2 regions of the Faecalibacterium sp. OF03-6AC genome follow, and region 2 is predicted to be linked to the other one. Evidence: riboswitches for the same ligand, from Rfam matches in the RefSeq annotation. Region 2 holds a riboswitch; the other holds the start of a gene.
The links. A riboswitch is a leader RNA that binds a small molecule or an ion and turns the genes downstream of it on or off. The one in region 2 is predicted to bind FMN.

Region 1 (7,348 bases), on a different contig from region 2:
CCGTGGTGCGTGTGGGTGAGCGGGAGGACGACCTCTCCTACGAGCGCGGCGTGATCGCCCGCTGCGGCAAGGTGGGCGTGGAGGTAAAGCAGTTTCTTCTGCCCGCCGATGCTTCGCAGGACGATCTGTTGAAGGCGATCGCCGAGGTGAACGCAGAGGATACCATCCACGGATGCCTGCTGTTCCGTCCGCTGCCCAAGCAGTTCAATGACCGCACTGTGCGTGCGGCGCTGGCTCCGGAAAAGGACATTGACGGCATCACGGACGATTCTCTGGCCGGTGTGTTCACTAATACCGATCTCGGCTACGCTCCCTGCACCGCGCAGGCCTGCCTTGAGATCCTGAAGTATTACAACATTCCGCTTTCCGGCAGGCGCGCTGTCGTAGTGGGCCGCAGCCTTGTGGTAGGCAAGCCCGCAGCCATGATGCTGGACCGCGAGAACGCCACCGTGACCATCTGCAATTCCCGCACGCAGAACCTGCCCGCCATCTGCAAGGAAGCAGATGTGGTAGTAGTGGCCATGGGCAAGATGGGTGCCGTGGGTGCCGACTGCCTGCGGGAGGGCCAGACCGTGGTGGATGTGGGCATCCATGTGAACGAAGAGGGCAAGCTGTGCGGTGACGTAAAGTTCAGCGAAGCAGAGCCGGTAGTGGATGCCATCACGCCGGTACCCGGCGGTGTGGGCACTGTGACCACCTCGGTTCTGGTGGGCCATGTCGTGCAGGCTGCAGCCAAAAAGGCCGGGCTGTAACGAATCATCGAACTATAAAATAAAAGACGCTTGATACACTGCTGTATGCTTCCCTGCCGGGAAAACATATTCAGACAAGACCAAGCGTCTTTTTTGATTGCTATATTTTAGCCGCGGACAATGAGCAGCAGCAAAGCCGAAGCCACACACTGCATGATCAGCCAGCGGGCCACCACCTGCTCGTCGCTCCAGCCCTTATTCTTGCGGGCGTGGTCGTGCAGAGGGGTGCGGGTGTTCTTGAGGATGGAAATGTGCAAAAAGCGCTTCAGGCTGATCTTCAGGATGCCCAGACTGCCATCCACGATGAACACGATGGCTGCCAGCAGGAAGGCAAACGGATGGCCGCATTTGAGGGACAGCATTGCGATAAAGAAGCCCATTGCGCGGCTGCCGGCATCGCCCATCAGCAGGCTGGACGGCTTTGCGTTGGACCACAGATAGGCCAGCAGCGCACCCATGAACACAACGCCTGCGGTGCCGTACTCAGCCAGTTCTGTTTTATAGGCCAGCAGGTAGGTGCCGATGGTCACCACTGCAACACTTGCCGAAAGGCCGTCCACGCCGTCGGTGCAGTTGACCACATTGATGCTGGTCCAGATCAGAATAACGATCAGCAGCAGATACACAGCATACGGCAGAGTGAAACTCCACTGCAGGAAATTCACACCGCAGCCGTTGAAGTTGAGGTAGGTCACACCTGCAACGATGGCAATGGCAAAATCAATGATGCCCTTTTTATACTCGTTCCATGCAGTTTCAGCAGCATCGTCAAAGTAGCCGGACAGCATGGATGTAATAAGCAGAATGGTGTAGATGACGTATTCCACCTTGAACGGCAGGAATGCCAGCGATACCAGTGCGATGCACAGCACGAAGATCAGGCCGGAACCACGGGCCTTACCCTTGGAAAGCGCACCGTTCACCGCAAACTCGCGGCCATGGTCGTGCGGAAGCTTATCGTGAAAAACGGAGTCCATCAAAGCCGTGAGGGCAAACGCCAGCAGGAATGCCAGAGCATCGACACCGCGCTGTCCTACGACCGAAAGCAGTGATTCGATCATATTCAAAGTTCCTCTTTCTTTTATGTTTGTGAGAGAAGTGTATCACGCTATCCATAAAAAATCAATCATTCCCGGAGAAAAATCCACGTTTGATTGACTTTCTGCAGCACCGCACTTATAATAGTATATCAGTCTGTCAAAAAAGTTATTGTTTCTATAAAAGGAGAACTCATGTCCATCTCTCTTGAGCAGCTTTCGGCGCAGATGCGCCGGGGCGAACAGGTGCCGCTGCGGCACACCATGCAGGTGGTGCTCACACTGAGCATCCCATCCATCCTGCAGCAGATCGTGGTAACTGCGGTGGAGTACATCGACGCAGCCATGGTGGGGCATATCGGTGCATCTGCTACGGCATCCATTGGCATCGTCAGTTCCAGCACGTGGCTCATGCATGGAATGCTGGCCGGTCTATATATGTCCTTTGCCATTCAGGTGGCACAGTATCTGGGTGCAGACCGGCAGGACGATGCACGCGGTGTATTGCGCCAATCTATGATCTTCAACCTTGTGGTGGGCCTTGCAGCTGCGGCCTTCGGCATTGGCATCAGCCGCTTTCTGCCCGGATGGCTGGGTGCCGACCCTTCCCTGCAGGCGGATGCTTCGGCCTACTTTGCCATCTGGTCGGCTTCCCTGCCCTTTTTGATGATCATGGGAACCTACTCCTCCATGCTGCGTTCCTCCGGCGATGCCCTGACACCGGGCCTTATCAGCGTGCTGACCTGCGTGCTGGATGTGATCTTTAACTTCTGCCTCATCAATCCCACCCGTGAGATGGTGGTGTTTGGCCGCACAATGACCGTCTGGGGCCTTGGCTGGGGGGTACCGGGCGCAGCACTGGGCACCGCCCTTGCTACCACTATCAGCGGTGTGCTGACCCTTGCCATCCTGCTGCTGCGAGACGGCCCGCTGTGCATCCGCAAGCCCGGCTCCTGGCACATTACCAAAGCCTGCCTGCAGAACCTGTGGAAGGTAGGCGCACCGCTGGCCGCAGAGCGTGCAGTTCTTTCCTCGGCGCAGGTGCTGCTCATCCGCATCGTATCCGGCCTTGGCACCACCGCCATTGCTGCCAACAGTCTGGGTGTGAGTGCCGAAAGCCTGTGCTACATGGCAGGCTATGGCATTCAGGATGCATCCCTTGCACTGGTGGGGCAGGCCGTGGGCGCAAACCGTCGGGATATGGCAAAAAACTTTGCCTGGCTGTGCACCGGCATGGGCATGGGCATTATGGCGCTGACCGGCGTTGGCATGTACATTTTTGCGCCAAACCTGATGGGTGTTTTCACCGCAGATGCGGCAGTTATTGCGCTGGGCGCACAGGTGCTGCGCATTGAAGCACTGGCCGAACCGATGTTCGGTGCCAGCATCGTTGCCAGCGGTGCCATGCAGGGTGCCGGAGACAGCACGGGATGCTTTGTGCTGAACCTTGTCAGCATGTGGGGCATCCGGCTCACGCTGGCTTCCCTGCTGGCTCCGCATTTTGGGCTGGTGGGTGTATGGATGGCCATGAGCTTTGAGCTGACCATGCGCGGTGTGCTGTTCCTTGTGCGGCTGGCCCATGGCAGATGGCTGGACAAAGGGGCATTGGCCTGATCGACCGCGGGCGGATATATTTTCCTCTAAATAACAGCTCCCCGGCCGGGAACCGCACTGCGGGACCTGACCGGGGAGTTTTGCTGTGGTTATATGATTTGAGAAGAAGAAAAAAGTGGAGAACAAGTTACTTTCTGCCGTGCAGGATGGGAGACAGCGGCTTGTAGATCAGCATGCACAGCACTGCATCCAGCAGGCCCTTGACCAGCGTGAAGGGCATATTGAAGATGACAAGGCACTTGATGAGGCTGTCTGCAGAAGGCAGGATGGCCTGATACATGCCGAGGATGGCTTCCAGCGGCATGTGGTAGAACTGCACATAGGCCGGATAGGTGATGAAGTAGTTGGACGGTACGCTGAACACAGCCATGGCTGCAGCGCCTGCAATAGCACCGATGATGGCGGTCTTGCGGCTCTTGTGGTGCTTATAGACAGCGCCTGCCACAGCGGAGAAAACCGCACCCAGCATGAAGTTGCACAGCTCGCCCACGCATGCAGTGGAAGTGCCCTTGATAACGATGTGCAGCAGGTTCTTCATAAAGCTGATGACCACACCGTACACCGGGCCGAGAGCAAAGGCACCCAGCAGAGCCGGCAGGTCAGAAAAGTCCATCTTGACGAAGGACGGGATGAGCATCGGAATGGGAAACTCAATGAACATCAGGATAAAGGCCACCGCGCTGAGCATGGCGGCAACAGTAAGATTGTGAGTCGTGCTTTTTTTCATGGTAATGATCCTTCCCGGGGTAAGACACCCCTTACAAAAATTGTTCCGAAAGCTCTTTTCGTATCTTGTTTTTTTGGAACGGGAAGGACAAATAGAAAAGCGCCCTGTTGCAACAAAAACACTGCAACAGGGCGCGTAGACAACGATTTGCCTGCCGTTTCTTGCATCCGGACTATACCGTTGGTCCCGGAGTTGCACCGGGTCAGCACCCTTGCGGGTGGTCGCGGACTTTACCGCCAGTGGGGAATCTCACCCCGCCCTGAAACGAACTTTCTGGCACAAAGTATAGCGTGGCAGGCACAGCTTGTCAAGAGGGCATCTTAAAATTTGTGCAAAAAATGTCAAAGTAATTCTTTCAAGCTCCCTTCTCTGTAAGCTCTTGCCCGGGTGGGTGCGGTATGGTATCATAGATGGGTCGTATAAAATTCAGGAGGTTATCATGATCTTTTCTATTCGTGATCTTTCGTTTGAGTTTGGCTCTGTACTGCTGGAGGGCTGGTTTGCACTGGCTGCGCGCGCAGGGTGCGCGCTGCTCATTCTGCTTGCCGCATGGCTGGTACGCCGCTGGCTGAGCAAAAGGGGCATTCCGGCACTGCTGGCCCGCAAGTGGTACTTTAACGGCACTCCCATCCTGCTGCGCAGCTTTGCGGTACCCATCCAGCGCATGTGCACTGCGGTTGGCGTATATCTGGCGGCAGCTTCCCTGCCCTGGGCCATTCCCGGCATTGCCAGACTGCTGTTGGTCTGCTTCCGCCTTGTCATGACCCTGCTGGTCTGCGAAGGCCTGTATGCGGCATCGGATCTGGCCGCCCTGCTGCTGGCTTCCTGCAGCCCGGAGATCCGCTCCAACAAAACACTCTGCTCTTTGCTGGACACCGCCTACAAGGTGCTGGTGATCGTGCTGTGCGTGGCAGCGTTGGCACAAGAAGTGGGCTTTCCCATCGGCAGCATTGTCGCCGGTGCCGGTCTGGTTGGTCTGACCATCTCGCTGGCCGCACAGGAAAGCGCCAGCAACCTGTTTTCCGGCATCGTGATTCTGCTGGACAAGCCCTTCTCGGTGGGCGACTGGATCACTGTGGGCGATGTGGAAGGCGAAGTGATCGACATCAACTTCCGTTCCACCCGCATCCGCTCGCTGGATAAAACCATCAATGTGGTGACGAACAGTAAGATCTGCTCTTCCACCGTGCAGAACGCCGCCCTGCGCACCATGCGGCCCTACAAGTTCAATCTGGGTGTCACCTATGGCACCACCCGCCCAAAGCTGGAACAGCTGATGAAAGACTTGCAGACCATGCTGGACGCAAGCCCTTACACCAACAAGGGTACCAACATCGTACAGCTTGCAAACTTTGGCGATTCCAGCATCAACATTCTGGTCTCCGCCTACCTGCTGACTAACGCCTACGCGGAATTTTTGCAGATGCAGAACGACCTGAACCTGAACATTATGGACATCATGCAGGCCGACGGTGTGGATTTTGCGTTCCCCTCCACCAGCGTGTATATCGAAAAGAACTGAGCAAACCTGTAAAGGGGCTGTTGCAAAATAGCGCCAATGAAAAGCGGAAAGCAAAAATCTCATCTTTTTCCCTCAAAAAGAGTAGAATTTTTCGGAACTGAAAATGCAAAAAGCTGAGCACCTGCTTTTTCACAGATGTTCAGCTTTGCTATACTCATTTTTTGAAATCTGCCTTTGAAGCCTCAACATTCTGCCCGTTTTGTACGGTGAATGCGGCGGCTATTTTCAATCAGTCAGCTCAAGACTGGCAGGCAGTGATCAGGCTCATTTTGTAGACCTCGTCGGCGTTGCAGCCACGGGACAGATCGTTGATGGGAGCGTTCAGACCCTGCAGGATGGGGCCGTAAGCTGCATAACCGCCCAGACGCTGAGCGATCTTATAGCCGATGTTGCCGGCCTCGATGCAGGGGAAGATGAAGGTGTTGGCCTGACCAGCCACCTTGCTGCCCTTGCACTTGACCTGTGCAACTTCGGGAGCAACGGCAGCGTCAAACTGCAGCTCACCGTCCACAGCCAACTCGGGATCCATTTCCTGAGCCTTGATCACAGCGTCATGGCTCAAAGCAACGGTGCCGCCCTTGCCGGAGCCCTTGGTGGAGAAGCTCAGCACAGCAACCTTCGGATCGATGCCGAACAACTTTGCGGTCTTAGCGGTCTCAATAGCAACCTCAGCAAGCTTTGCAGAAGCGGCGATCTTGACCTCGCCGGTAGCCTTATCAACGGTATCGGTATAGTCGATGTTAACAGCGCAGTCGCCCATGGCAATGCGCTTCAGGCCCTCTTCACCGCAGTCACGGTCCAGAATGAAGCAGGAGCTGACCAGATGTGCGCCCTTCTTGGTCTTGACCAGCTGCAGAGCGGGACGAATGGTGTCGGCAGTGGAGTAAGTAGCGCCGCCCAGCAGGCAATCAGCCTTGCCCATCTTCACCAGCATGGTGCCGAAGTAGTTGGACTTCTTCAGCAAAGCGGTGCACTCCTCAGCGGTCTGCTTGCCCTTGCGCAGCTCCACCATGGTGTTGACCATCTCATCGAAACCGGCATAGTTCTCGGGGTCGATGATCTCGGCAGCGGAAATATCAAAGTTACCGGCGGCAGCAGCAGCCTTGCACTCAGCCTCGTTGCCCACCATGACGACCTTCAGCACACCCTCGGCCAGCAGCTTTGCAGCGGCCTCCAGAATGCGGGGATCATTGCCCTCGGTGAAAACGATCGTCTTGGGATTTGCCTTCAGCTGTGCTACCAGCGGTGCAAACATATCAGCCATTGTGATTACCTCCGAATTTACTTTCCAATATTCACATCCAGATATCTGTTGGACACAAGGATGCCTTTCTCTTTTATTCTAGCACATACGGCAAAAAGTTCAAGACAAAATTGGCTTTTTGTGCTACAATTTTTGCCTCACGCATCATCGTTATTTTCCTGCCAAAGTAGTAAGACACGCCCTGCGTATTCCTTCACAATTTCCCGTAAACCACCTTCCACAAATTTCAATTTTAAGCTATGCACTTTTGATTCACAATTTTTCTTTTTTAAAAATGCAGAAAGTTCCAGTCAGTTCATATTTTTTGCGTTAAAACGTAAAAAAGAGCCATTTTCCCGATTCTTCGAGAGAACAGCTCCATAGTATTGGCTTTATAAATATCAGATAGAAATGGTGTTACAAAAACCCCGTACTGTTGAATTTTGCTCGTAT
Region 2 (7,348 bases):
TGTGGACTACACAAAGCCGGAGGACATCATCAAAGACCCGTATGTATTCGAGTTTTTGGGGCTGCCGGAAGAAAAGCCGTTCCTTGAAAGCGATTTGGAAGCAGCACTGGTGCGACAAATCGAAGATTTCTTGCTGGAACTTGGCCGGGGCTTTATGTTTGTCGGCACACAGCAGCGTGTCACAGTGAACAACACCCACTACTATGTGGATATGGTGTTCTACAATAAGATTTTACACGCCTATGTGCTGATCGAGTTGAAAACCACCAAGCTCACGCCCGAAGCCGCCGGACAAATCAATATGTATCTGAACTACTACGCCGCAGAGGTCAACGACCCGGAAGATAATCCTCCTATCGGCATCATCCTCTGCACTGACAAGGACAGCGTAGCAGCCGAGTATGCGCTGGGCGGTTTGTCGAATCAGATTTTTGCATCCCGGTACGTCTTATATATGCCGAACAAGGAGCAGCTTATTAGGCAGGTGGAAGAAGTCCTGAAGCGTTGGCACTCTCACGAGGACGAATAAGTTTACCACCAGCCTTACCACTGACTTACCACCAATTTGAGAATAGCTGTAAACAGTTGCGTAGAGTTGCGAAAAATAAGACCTTTTTATCTTGCACAAATAAAGGCTTATGAACACTTGTAAACAGCTATAAATCACCACCAGTCAAGCTCCCCACGATGAAGCCGATTGAGCAGTAAATTTCCAATTTGCAACCAATAAAGCCTGAAACTTCTTGATGTTACGAGAAGTTTCAGGCTTTTTGTTTGCGATAATTTCCAGCGATTTTCACGCCATACGCCAATTTTACGCCAAATGATGTAGGATTTTGTGCAGAGCAAAAAGAGCGTTGTTCCGGTTTGGCAGTAGAAACGGCTGTGTGGTAGGCGGGTGCAGACCTGCAAAGGGCTGCATCACAAAGCGAATTCATGGATCTGCAAACGGACAGCCGGAACTTTTCACCGCAGAAGAAGCAAACGCGAAGAACATGGAGTTTTTCTTATGAACAAACTGCTTTCTTGCCGCTACAACATGGACACCAACCGGGTAGAAGCCCGGTTTGCAGACGGCTCTGCCATTGCCATCGACTGCATCGTCATCGAGGACGAGTACGGCAATACCCCAGCACAGAGGGCAGAGCTGGACTGGCTGCTGTACAATAAGCCGTTGGAGTATGCACAGCTTGTACTGAGTGGGAAGATTGCGCACTATCTGTCACTGGGATGTGAGCATGGCAGACCAAAAGATCAAGTCTAATGAACCAAACAACTGCTGATTCGTATTTCTTTTGATACGGGTTAGCAGTTGTTTCTGTTTTATGCATATCACAACTGTGCAAGCAAATACGCTTATTCCGCCTTCCCTTCCAGCCTGTTTTTATACCCTTCGCCCCATGCCCGCATGGCATCCAGAACCGGTTTCAAACTATATCCCAATTCGGTCAGAGTATATTCCACCCGGGGCGGCACTTCAGCATAGACCTTCCGGGTCAGCAATCCGCTTTCCTCCATCTGCCGCAGCTGAGCGGTCAAAACCTTCTGGGTCACATGGCCGATGGACTTTTTCAGTTCTCCAAAACGCTTTGTGCCCGGCATCAGATCCCGGAGGATCAGCACCTTCCATTTATCGCTGATGAGGGTCAGGGTGGTCTCCACCGGGCAGGCCGGGAGTTCTTTGAGGATTTCCTTTTCCATAATTACCTCCAAGGGAATTTCAAGTGGTCATCGTGCCGGATGCACGGATACCACAAACCGCTTTATGGCATCATTATAGCTTTCAACAGCAAAAAAAGCAAGCAGCATCGCAATGGTATCTTTTTGGTAACTACACCACAATATTGTGCGTACTTCACAAGCCGCACAAAGCACATTACAATAAAGCTGTCAGAAAAAACAATGTATGGAGGTACATCCCATGAATAAAGTCGTAGAATTTCTGAACGCAAACCCAGTGCAGTATCTGGCCACCGTAGGCCGTGACGGCAAGGCCAAGTGCCGTCCCTTCATGTTTGCCGGTGAGCTGGACGGCAAGCTGTGGTTCTGCACCAACAACCAGAAGGATGTTTACAAGGACCTGCAGGCAAACCCCAATATCGAGATCTCCGTTTCCAGCCCGGAGTACGCATGGATCCGTCTGCATGGCAAGGCTGTGTTTGAAAACAACATGACCGCCAAGGAGATGTGCATCGCAAACCCCATCGTGAAGAGCCAGTACGGCGAGGCTGCCAACCCCATCTTTGAGGTGTTCTATCTGGAGGATGCCCACGGCATCATTGCAGACTTCTCCGGCAACCCTCCCTACGAGTTCTAAATAGCATTCTCAATTCAACATCTTCGGGGCGAGGTGAAATTCCTGATCGGCAGTAAAGTCTGCGAAGCGCAAAAGCGCCCGATGCGGTGAAACTCCGCAACCGACGGTATAGTCCGGATGAAAGAAGATATGAGGAAGTAGCCCCGCAGGAAAACCCGTCCTGTGGGGCTGTTTCAAATCCAAACATATCCTCTCAATGGAGCATTATGAACCGCACTATCATCCTGCAGCAGTCGAAAAAAGCTGCCGCCCTCAATATCCGAACCATCACCATGACCGCACTGCTTTCTGCAATGGCATATGTGCTTGCTTTTGTGGAATTTCCTGTGCCGCTGTCTCCGTCCTTTGCAAGGATGGATCTGTCCGATTTTCCGGCACTCATCGGTGCATTTGCCTTCGGGCCTCTCTCCGGTCTGCTCATTGAACTTGTCAAAAACACATTGCAACTTATGACCACCTCCACGGGAGGCATCGGAGAGATTGCCAACTTTCTGATGGGTGCTTCCTATGTGGTCGCTGCCGGAGCTATTTATAAACGCCACAAAACCAAGAAAACAGCATGGATTGCCTGTGTCACCGCCAGCTTTGTGATGGGTATTGCCGCCGCACTGGCGAACTACTTCATCCTGCTTCCTCTGTTTGAAGCCTTTATGCCGTTGGATCAACTCATCGCCTCTTTCGGCACATTCCTGCCCTTCATCCACACGAAGCTGGACATCGTACTGTTCAACGCCTTACCCTTCAATATTCTGAAAGGGCTTATCATTGGCAGCGTGACAATGCTGATGTACAAGCGGCTTGCGCCGGTCCTGAAAGGTCGTTGATGTTATGACGAAGCAAGATTATTTGAAGCTGCTGGTGGAAGGTATCCACTCCACCACCATTGCCACCATCGGAGCAGACGGTCATCCCCAGACCCGTGTGATCGACATGATGCTCTATGACAAACAAGGGGTGTATTTCCTTACTGCAAGGGGCAAAGCATTCTATACCCAGCTCATGGCGCAGGGCTACATTGCTCTGTCCGCCACCAGAGAAAAAGTCTCGATTTCTCTGCGCGGAAAAATCAAAAATATCGGCAACGAGAAACTAGATGAGATTTTCAAGAAAAACACCTATATGCAGTCCATCTATCCCGGCGATACCCGCAGTGCCCTAGAGGTGTTCTGCCTGTATGAGGCGGACGGCGAATATTTTGACATCAGTGTTCCGGCGCACATTGTCCGGGACAGCTTCACCATTGGCAAAGCAACACAGGAAGCACCGGGTTACTATGTAGGCAAAAGCTGCATCGGCTGTAAGCTGTGCTACTCTGTCTGTCCGCAGAAGTGCATCGACATTACCAAGAAGCCGGTGGTCATTGACCAGCACCACTGTCTCCACTGCGGGCGGTGTGCGGAAGCCTGCCCTAAGCAGACAATCGAAAAGAGGGTTTGACTATGAACCAGAGTGAGCGGCGAATGAGCCTCATTAGGGTGCTTTTGAAAGAACACCCGGAGTATCGGGGACTGCGGATACCGGCAGACGCAGACACCCAGTGGCAGCTTCTGCGGGGCTTGCTGAATATCCGTGAACCACGGCGTATCGGCACAGACTTTCTGCAAATACAGGATGCGTACCTGCAAGAGGAAATCGCCGCAAAAGGCATCACCGATGCGGCTGACCTGACGCCCCTGCAGCCGGGGCTGTACCTCTGGCAGGGGGACATTACCACCCTGAAATGCGATGCCATTGTCAACGCCGCCAACAGCGGCATGACCGGCTGCTACTGCCCGAACCACGGCTGTATCGACAACGCCATCCACACCTATGCCGGGGTGCAGCTTCGTCTTGCCTGTGCGGAAATCATGGACAGGCAGGGACACCCGGAGCCCACCGGACAGGCAAAGATCACGGCCGCATTTAATCTGCCCTGCCGCTATGTGCTGCATACGGTTGGCCCGATCATCAACAGGCGAGTGACCAAAGAGGACAAAGAACTGCTGGCTTCCTGTTATCGCTCCTGTCTGGAGCTGGCGGCAGAGAACGGGCTGGAAAGCGTAGCGTTCTGCTGCATTTCCACGGGAGAGTTTCACTTTCCCAACCAGCTTGCAGCAGAGATTGCGGTGCAGACTGTGAAAGAGTTCCTGCAAACACCCACAAGCATCAAGAAGGTGATCTTCAATGTTTTCAAAGATATGGACAAAAAAATCTACGAACGACTGCTCCGAACCGATTGATACGCTGCGGCAGGTCCTGAGCCATGCTGATGCAGTGATCATTGGTGCAGGTGCTGGGCTTTCCACCTCGGCAGGTTTCACCTATGACGGGGAGCGGTTCCGGGAATATTTCTCCGATTTTGCCAGCAAGTACGGATTTACGGATATGTACTCCGGTGGCTTTTACCCCTACCCCACCATGGAGGAATACTGGGCATACTGGAGCCGCTATATTTACATCAACCGCTATCAGGATGCACCCAAGCCGGTGTATCAAGGTCTGTTTTCTCTTGTGAAAGACAAGGACTACTTTGTACTGACCACCAACGTAGACCACTGTTTTCAGAAAGCAGGGTTCGACAAAAAACGGTTGTTCTATACACAGGGTGATTACGGTCTGTTCCAATGCAGTGTGCCCTGCTGTCAGGAAACGTATGACAATGATAAGCTTATCCGGCAGATGGTAGAAGCGCAAGGGTATATCATTGCACCGGATGGTCAGCTGACCGTGCCGAAGAATACCATCCTGAAAACTTATATTCCGTCCGAGCTTGTGCCACATTGTCCGCATTGCGGCAGACCCATGAGCATGAACCTGCGTGCAGACGATACCTTTGTAGAGGACGAAGGCTGGCACCGTGCGGCAGAGCGATACCGTGAATTTCTGCGCCGTCACGAGGGGCAGCACATCCTCTTTCTGGAATTGGGTGTTGGCTACAACACCCCGGTCATCATCAAGTATCCGTTCTGGCGGATGACCGCTAAAAATCCAAATGCATTCTACGCCTGCATCAATCAGGGACAGGCCATTTGCCCGCCGGAGATCGAGCGGCAGTCTGTCTGCATTCATGCAGATATTGGCGCTATTATAGCGCAATTGTGACCCACAAGAGGGCTGGCATCGTCCAGCCCTCTCTCTTTTTGCCAAAGTTTTTGATGCATTTTCTTGCATTCTGCCGAAAGTAACGTATTCTCGGATTTTTTTGTTGACAAAGCTCGATTTTTGTGGTAATCTATCCCAACAATTTAATATAACATATTTACTTAGAGTTCCAGCTCGGCTCCCGAAGGGGCCGGGGCAAGTTTTTAACTTTCTTATCGCTACATAACGAACCCGAACCAAGGCCCCCCCGGAAGGGATGGTCAGGTTCAGGTTGTTGTGTGGCGATTTTTTATTGCCAAATCCAGCACCGAACCTTGACAACCGCATGACCGTCTGCATGGGATACCCGGCGATGACCCCTCACGAGGGAGAGCCGGAAAACGCCGCCGAGAGGGGGCAGGAAAACCATGTGGGGAGAACGGCTAAACGTTGATTCCTCAGTTACCAGAAAACAATGTGGTCAAATTGACCACATTGTTTTTCTGTAACGCCAGTGAAAGGAGGGTCATCTCCATGTATATGACAAACGAAAAATGGGAGCAGAACAATCAGGATTATTTGAAAGAATCGTATGAGGAAACGGGTTTTACCGCCGGAGGATACGCCGTCCGCAAACTTATCTGCGGCGGCTGCGGTCGGGTGTTCTACACCACCATCTACACCAAGAAATACTGTCACAGCTACTGGTGCGGCAATCAGGCCAACAATCGGCGGCAGCGGGAATACCGCCAAATGCGCCGTCAGGATTTAGTATGCCAGTGCTGCGGTGAAAAATTCACACCCAAACGTGCAGATGCCCGCTATTGCAGCAATGCCTGTCGGCAAAAAGTCTATCGAAAACGTGTTACAGATGCTGCAAGTGCTCAAAATGAGCACATCGTTTTCCGTAACACTGCAAGGTCTGTTGAAAATCAGGTGCCGCCACCCGGCACTTGATTTTACCCGTAACGAAATCAGTTGGTCATTTTGGCCAACTGAAAAAGCCGGACAAGTTGGTGGGCAGGGATTCGCAAATCTTTGACCGCCAGCTTGCCCGGAGCAGGAGTGCAGAGGACGTAGTCCTTTGCCCCAGTGATATGATGCTGTGCGTCATATAATACTGGGTATTATCTGGCGCACCGCAGGCGGCAGATTCAGCAGCAAAGCTGCTGCGCACCCCACCCCACCAAGACGTTGAAATGGAGGGATGTTTATCTGAAGCTGACACGACACAATGGACGAGCCGGAAAACACGGCACCTATAACCCCAAGCACAACGACCGTAATTTCGACCTCACCAACAGCGAGCACATTGACCCGGAACGAGCCAAGGGCAACATCTACTGGGACTGCTTCGGCTTCCGTTCGGCTCTCGCCCCACAAGACCCGGATGATCTGGCAGGGACATTCTCGGATGTGGAACGGCAATTCTACGAGACCCGTTACTCGGAGTTCATCGAAAGGCAAAATGAGCGCAACGCCAAGATCCGGCACACGGAACGAAACCGCAGCATTCCTGACCTGCTGTCCAGCCGCAAGACCTGCCCGGAAGAAACCATCTATCAGCTGGGAACAGAGGACGACCATGCTTCGGGCGAAGTTCTTCTGGCGGTCGTGACCGAATTCATTGAGGAGTTCAAGGCGAGGTTCGGAGACCATGTTCATGTACTGGACTGGGCACTGCATCTGGACGAAAGTACGCCTCACATCCACGAGCGCCATGTGTTCGACTGCGAGAACAAGCATGGAGAGGTAGCTCCCCAGCAGGAAAAGGCGCTGGAAGCGTTGGGTTTTGAGCTGCCTGACCAGGGCAAGCCCCTCAGCCGCCGCAGCAACCGCAAAATCACCTTTGATAGCGCAGTTCCTCAAGCAATGCCGTGCATCCTTCCAGTATATCCTGCCATGTGGCTTCAAAATCTCCCGTGAACCATGGGTCTGCCACTTCACAGGGATGATCCGTATGCGCCATCA

Region 1: it holds a riboswitch for FMN, as region 2 does, so the genes downstream of both, DXA66_RS05140 (ECF transporter S component) here and DXA66_RS03220 (ECF transporter S component) in region 2, are expected to answer to the same signal.

What each region holds. Positions count from the first base shown of each region.
Region 1 is NZ_QUEN01000003.1:225,773-233,120, forward strand. Features, by position in the region: gene DXA66_RS05125 (bifunctional 5,10-methylenetetrahydrofolate dehydrogenase/5,10-methenyltetrahydrofolate cyclohydrolase) at 1-752, shown strand, start outside; gene DXA66_RS05130 (phospho-N-acetylmuramoyl-pentapeptide-transferase) at 860-1,813, opposite strand; gene DXA66_RS05135 (MATE family efflux transporter) at 1,985-3,403, shown strand; gene DXA66_RS05140 (ECF transporter S component) at 3,531-4,130, opposite strand; FMN riboswitch at 4,282-4,401, opposite strand; gene DXA66_RS05145 (mechanosensitive ion channel family protein) at 4,570-5,652, shown strand; gene pta (phosphate acetyltransferase) at 5,891-6,916, opposite strand.
Region 2 is NZ_QUEN01000002.1:213,602-220,949, reverse strand. Features, by position in the region: gene DXA66_RS03240 (YhcG family protein) at 1-529, shown strand, start outside; gene DXA66_RS03235 (DUF6061 family protein) at 1,010-1,264, shown strand; gene DXA66_RS03230 (helix-turn-helix domain-containing protein) at 1,357-1,701, opposite strand; gene DXA66_RS03225 (pyridoxamine 5'-phosphate oxidase family protein) at 1,922-2,317, shown strand; FMN riboswitch at 2,333-2,450, shown strand; gene DXA66_RS03220 (ECF transporter S component) at 2,524-3,141, shown strand; gene DXA66_RS03215 (4Fe-4S binding protein) at 3,146-3,754, shown strand; gene DXA66_RS03210 (protein-ADP-ribose hydrolase) at 3,757-4,536, shown strand; gene DXA66_RS03205 (Sir2 silent information regulator family NAD-dependent deacetylase) at 4,481-5,398, shown strand; gene DXA66_RS03200 (hypothetical protein) at 5,912-6,334, shown strand; gene DXA66_RS03195 (plasmid recombination protein) at 6,572-7,303, shown strand; gene DXA66_RS03190 (low molecular weight protein-tyrosine-phosphatase) at 7,221-7,348, opposite strand, start outside.